Linked DNA regions of Quadrisphaera setariae. The protein of the gene in region 1 interacts with the protein of each later gene in a pairwise test. Links are inferred from orthologs where the notes say so. Each region holds a gene or a part of one and is shown in the gene's direction. Other genes may lie near its edges.

Evidence for each region.
Region 2: the proteins of rplA (region 1) and thrS interact in binary tests that used the Escherichia coli proteins (3 or more experiments, as listed by UniProt). The link is inferred for Quadrisphaera setariae from one-to-one orthologs.

What each region holds. Positions count from the first base shown.
Region 1 is NZ_VKAC01000001.1:89,684-92,673, forward strand. The notes cover bases 69-2,990. They hold rplA (50S ribosomal protein L1), read left to right. Parts: upstream 69-1,129; coding sequence 1,130-1,852; downstream 1,853-2,990. Other genes in these bases: nusG (transcription termination/antitermination protein NusG), read left to right, coding at 69-510; rplK (50S ribosomal protein L11), read left to right, coding at 588-1,019; rplJ (50S ribosomal protein L10), read left to right, coding at 2,260-2,838; rplL (50S ribosomal protein L7/L12), read left to right, coding at 2,927-2,990. In the rest of the region: more of nusG, read left to right, coding at 1-68. UniProt on the Escherichia coli protein: One of the primary rRNA binding proteins, it binds very close to the 3'-end of the 23S rRNA. Forms part of the L1 stalk. It is often not seen in high-resolution crystal structures, but can be seen in cryo_EM and 3D reconstruction models.
Region 2 is NZ_VKAC01000002.1:77,973-80,947, forward strand. What follows is about bases 46-2,952. They hold thrS (threonine--tRNA ligase), read left to right. Parts: upstream 46-455; coding sequence 456-2,450; downstream 2,451-2,952. Other genes in these bases: FMM08_RS03560 (MOSC N-terminal beta barrel domain-containing protein), read left to right, coding at 46-410; FMM08_RS03570 (HIT family protein), read left to right, coding at 2,447-2,952. In the rest of the region: more of FMM08_RS03560, read left to right, coding at 1-45; more of FMM08_RS03570, read left to right, coding at 2,953-2,975. UniProt on the Escherichia coli protein: Catalyzes the attachment of threonine to tRNA(Thr) in a two-step reaction: L-threonine is first activated by ATP to form Thr-AMP and then transferred to the acceptor end of tRNA(Thr). The rate-limiting step is amino acid activation in the presence of tRNA.

The sequences.
Region 1 (2,990 bases):
AACCGCGTGAAGAGCAACCTCGAGAACCGCATCGGCAGCCTCAACATGGAGGACTACATCTTCCAGGTCGAGGTGCCGATGGAGGAGGTCCGCGAGATCAAGAACGGCCAGCCGAAGCTCGTGCGCCGCGTGCGCATCCCGGGCTACGTGCTGGTGCGGATGGACCTCACCAACGAGTCCTGGGGCGCGGTGCGCCACACCCCGGGGGTCACCGGCTTCGTGGGCAACACCCACCAGCCGGTGCCGCTGAGCACCGACGAGGTGTTCTCGATGCTGGCGCCGGCGCTGCAGCCGAAGGAGAGCGCCAAGGCCACGGCGAAGTCGACCACGGTCACCGAGGTCGACTTCGAGGTGGGCGAGTCGGTCACCGTCATGGAGGGTCCCTTCGAGACGATGCCCGCCACGATCTCCGAGATCAACACCGACCGGCGCACGCTGCAGGTGCTGGTCTCCATCTTCGGCCGGGAGACGCCGGTCGAGCTGTCCTTCGGCCAGGTCGCCAAGATCTGACCGGTCGCTGCCAGGCCGCCACGGCCTGGGGCCCTCCAGCACCACGACGTCCCACGTCCACGAGGTAGAGAAGAGCCATGCCCCCCAAGAAGCGGGTCTCCGGACTCATCAAGCTCCAGATCAACGCCGGCGCGGCCACGCCGGCCCCGCCGATCGGCCCCGCGCTGGGCCAGCACGGCGTCAACATCATGGAGTTCTGCAAGGCCTACAACGCCGCGACGGAGTCGCAGCGCGGCAACGTGGTGCCGGTCGAGATCACGGTGTACGAGGACCGCTCGTTCACCTTCATCCTCAAGACCCCGCCGGCCGCGGAGCTCATCAAGAAGGCGGCTGGCGTCGCCAAGGGCTCCCCCACCCCGCACACCACCAAGGTCGCGTCGCTGACCTCCGACCAGGTGCGCGCCATCGCCGAGCAGAAGCTCCAGGACCTCAACGCCAACGACGTCGACGCCGCGATGAAGATCATCGCTGGCACCGCCCGCTCGATGGGCATCACCGTCCAGGGCTGAGCCCGCTCGCACCACCGCTGCGCACCGCCACCACGGCAGGCGCAGCGCCCCCGCAGTCGTGGGAGGCCCGGGAGCGAACCGGGCCGCCTGACCACAGAGAGAAGAGCACCGTGAAGCACAGCAAGGCCTACCGCGCCGCCGCCGAGAAGATCGACCGCGAGGCCCTCTACAGCCCGCTCGACGCCGTGAAGCTGGCCAAGGACACCTCGGTCACCAAGTACGACGCCACCGTCGAGGTGGCCTTCCGCCTGGGCGTCGACCCGCGCAAGGCCGACCAGATGGTCCGCGGCACCGTCAACCTCCCGCACGGCACCGGCAAGACCGCCCGCGTGCTGGTCTTCGCCGTGGGGCCCCGCGCCGCCGCCGCTGAGGCCGCGGGCGCGGACATCGTCGGCGGTGACGAGCTGATCGAGCGCGTCGCCGGCGGTTTCCTCGACTTCGACGCCGCCGTGGCGACGCCCGACCTCATGGGCAAGGTCGGCCGCCTGGGCCGCGTGCTCGGCCCGCGCGGCCTCATGCCCAACCCGAAGACCGGCACGGTGACGATGGACGTCGCCAAGGCCGTGACGGAGATCAAGGGCGGGAAGATCGAGTTCCGCGTCGACAAGCACTCGAACCTGCACTTCATCATCGGCAAGACCTCCTTCTCCGAGGCCTCGCTGGTGGAGAACTACGCGGCAGCGCTCGACGAGGTGCTCCGCCTCAAGCCGGCCGCCTCCAAGGGCCGCTACATCTCGAAGGCGACCATCGCGACGACGATGGGCCCGGGCATCCCGGTGGACCCGGCGCGCACCCGCAACCTGCTCGAGGACGGCGCGGTCGCCACGGCCTGACCTCCTCCCTCGACGGCCCCTGACCCGGCACCTGCCGGGTCAGGGGCCGTCGTCGTCGGACGGTCGGTGACGGCCGCTCCCGAGCGCTGGGCTGCTCGCGGCGGTCAGACCCACCGGGTCGGACGTGTAGACTGAGTGCACCCAAGACCGCCGGTCGGTGCCACCTGCCCCGCAGGAAGCATCCGAAGGTCCTGCAGCAGCGGGCGTCCAGCGCAGGTGAGCGAGATCCAGAGGCACTCCGCCAGCGCGTCAGCGCCCGGCCCGGAAGCCTCCTGCGAGCCCCGTGCGCCTGGCGCCGGGGCTCTCGTCGTCTGCGGGCCGGGCACGACCGGCGGCCGGGCAGCACCTCCAGCACACCGGGGGAGCGGCCCGCCGTTCGACTGACACGCACCCCCGGAAGGAGGATCGTGCCCACCGCTGAGAAGGAAGCAGCCGTCGCAGAGCTCACCGAGCTCTTCCGCGAGGCGAACGCCGGCGTGCTCACCGAGTACCGCGGCCTGACCGTCGCGCAGCTCAAGGAGCTGCGCCGCGCGATCGGCGACAACGGCAGCTACAACGTCGTCAAGAACACCCTCACCGCGATCGCCGCGAAGAACGCCGGCGTCGACGCGTTCGAGGGCCAGCTGTCCGGCCCCACGGCCATCGCGTTCATCACCGGTGACCCGGTGGAGGCCGCCAAGGGCCTGCGCGCGTTCGCCAAGACGAACCCGCAGCTGGTCATCAAGTCCGGGTTCCTCGAGGGCAAGCCGCTGTCCGCGGCTGACGTGGCGGCGCTGGCCGACCTCGAGCCCCGCGAGGTCCTGCTGGCCAAGATGGCCGGCGCGCTCAAGGGCTCCCTCAACCGCGCCGCGTACGTCTTCAACGCGCCGCTGTCGAAGGCCGCCCGCACCGTCGACGCCCTGCGCGCCAAGGTCGAGGCCGGCTCGCCGGCCGAGGCCGCTGCGCCGGCCGCCGACGAGGCCGCTCCCGCGGCCGACGAGGCCTGAGGGCTCGCGCCCTCGCCCCTGCACCACCGCGGCCGCGACACCGCGCGCCGCTGCTGACACTGACTGGTACTGAAAGAGGAGAGCCACCATGGCCAAGCTGTCCGCTGACGAGCTGCTCGACGCCTTCAAGGAGATGACCCTCATCGAGCTCT
Region 2 (2,975 bases), on another replicon or contig:
GAGCTGCGGCCCCGGGGGACGGCTGGCCCGTCCGGCTGGCTGGTCCCGGCACCCGCCTGCACGACGCCCGGGCCGCGGGAGTGGGGGCCGCTGGTGCCCCGGGGCCCCACCGCGAGGGCGCGGCGGTGCACCTGGTGGCCGCCGGTGCCGCCGAGGCCCCGGACGCGCCCGCGGGCTGCGACCCGGGTGAGCGCGCCAACGTCGTCGTCGAGCTCGACCCGGCGCTCGCGCAGCCGGGCGAGGAGCGGACGTGGGTGGGGCGGCGCCTCCGGCTGCAGCGGGCGGACGCGGCGCCCGGGCCGCTGCTGCGCGTCACCCGCACCCCGAAGCGCTGCCTGGGGGTGTACGCCGACGTCGTCGAGCCGGGGGTGGTCGGCGTCGGCGACGTCGTCGTCCTGCTGGACACCTGACGGGGGCCCGGCGGGCGCACTGGCCAGCGCCGTAGAGTCACGGCCGTGTCTGAGCCTGATGTCCTGCGCGTGGTGGTCGACGGTGCCGAGCGCGGGGTCGCGACGGGCACCACGGCCGCCGAGCTGTACGAGGGTCGCCGCGACGTCGTCGTGGCCCGCATCGGCGGCGAGCTGCGCGACCTGACCACGGAGCTGGCCGACGGCGACGTCGTCGAGGCGGTCGAGGTGGGCAGCCCGGACGGGCTCGACGTGCTGCGCCACTCCACCGCGCACGTGCTCGCGCAGGCCGTGCAGTCGCTGCACCCGCAGGCGAAGCTCGGCATCGGCCCGCCGGTGCGCGACGGCTTCTACTACGACTTCGACGTCGAGGTGCCGTTCACCCCCGAGGACCTCAAGGCCCTCGAGAAGGAGATGCAGCGCATCGTCAAGGAGGGCCAGACCTTCCGCCGCCGGGTCGTCACCGACGAGGAGGCCCGCGCGGAGCTGGCCGACGAGCCGTACAAGCTCGAGCTGATCGGCCTCAAGGGCGGTACCGGCAGCCCCGAGGCGGGTGACGAGGTGGCAGAAGGCGCGTCGGTGGAGGTCGGCGCCGGTGAGCTCACCATCTACGACAACGTCCGCCGCGGCGGCGAGGTCGCCTGGAAGGACCTGTGCCGCGGCCCGCACGTGCCGAGCACCCGCCTGCTGGCCAACGGCTGGCAGCTCACGCGCACCGCCGCCGCCTACTGGCGGGGGGACCAGGCGAACCAGCAGCTGCAGCGCGTCTACGGCACGGCGTGGCCGTCCAAGGACGAGCTGCGCGCCCACCTGGAGCGCCTGGCCGAGGCGGAGCGGCGCGACCACCGCCGCCTGGGTGCCGAGCTCGACCTGTTCTCCTTCCCCGACGAGATCGGCTCCGGCCTGGCGGTGTTCCACCCGCGCGGCGGCGTCATCAAGCGGGAGATGGAGGACTACGTCCGCCGGCGGCACGTGGAGGAGGGCTTCGACTACGTCGGGACGCCCCACATCTCCAAGCAGCACCTCTTCGAGACCTCTGGCCACCTGCCGTACTACGCCGACACGATGTTCCCGCCGATGGAGCTCGAGAACGCGCAGTACTACCTCAAGGCCATGAACTGCCCGATGCACAACCTGATCTTCAGGTCGCGCGGGCGCTCCTACCGCGAGCTGCCGCTGCGCTTCTTCGAGTTCGGGTCGGTGTACCGCTACGAGAAGTCCGGCGTGGTGCACGGCCTGACCCGCGTGCGCGGCCTCACCCAGGACGACTCCCACAGCTACTGCACTCCCGAGCAGGCGCCGGCCGAGGTCGAGAAGCTGCTCGGCTTCGTGCTCGGGCTGCTGAAGGACTTCGGGCTGGACGACTACTACCTCGAGCTGTCCACCCGCGGCACCGGCGACAAGTTCATCGGTTCCGACGAGGAGTGGGAGCAGGCCACCGAGGTGCTGCGCGGCTGCGCCGAGCGCACCGGCCTGGAGCTGGTCCCCGACCCGGGCGGCGCGGCCTTCTACGGCCCGAAGATCTCCGTGCAGGCGCGCGACGCCATCGGCCGCACCTGGCAGATGTCGACCATCCAGTACGACTTCAACCAGCCGGCCCGCTTCGGCCTGGAGTTCACCGCGGCCGACGGCTCCCACCAGCAGCCGGTGATGATCCACTCGGCGAAGTTCGGCTCCCTCGAGCGGTTCTTCGGCGTGCTGGTCGAGCACTACGCCGGGGCGTTCCCCCCGTGGCTCGCGCCCGTGCAGGTGGTCGGCGTGCCGGTCGCGGAGGACTTCGCCCCGCACCTGCACGACGTCGTCCGCCAGCTCAAGGCGCAGGGGATCCGCGCCGAGGTCGACGACTCCGACGACCGCATGCAGAAGAAGATCCGCACCCACTCCAAGGCGAAGGTGCCGTTCGTGCTCATCGCGGGCGGAGACGACGTCGAGGCCGGTGCGGTCTCCTTCCGCTACCGCGACGGTCGGCAGGACAACGCCGTGCCGGTCGCGGAGGCCGTGGAGCGCATCGTCGAGGCGGTCCGCACCCGGGTCCAGGTGTGAGCGAGCCGTCGTCCTCGGTGGAACCGCCCGCCGCTCCGTTCGACCCGGTGGGCGCGGAGGACCCGAGCGGCTTCGCCCGCGAGGCCGACGGCTTCGAGCGACTGTGGACGCCCCACCGCATGGCGTACATCGGCGGCGAGAACAAGCCGCCGAGCGCGGCCGCCGGCTCCGGCTGCCCGTTCTGCCGGGCGCCGTCGCTGGAGGACGAGGACGCGCTCGTCGTCGCCCGGGGTGAGCTCTGCTTCGTGGTGCTCAACCTCTACCCCTACAACCCGGGCCACCTCATGGTCTGCCCCTACCGGCACGTGGCCGGCTACGTGGACCTGACGCCGCAGGAGACCGTGGAGGTCGCCACGCTCACGCAGAGCGCGCTGCGGGTGCTCGCGCGGGTCAGCAACCCCTCGGGGTTCAACCTCGGCGTGAACCAGGGCCAGGCGGGAGGGGCCGGCATCGCCGCGCACCTGCACCAGCACGTCGTGCCCCGCTGGACCGGCGACGCCAACTTCCTCCCGGTCATCGGGCGGA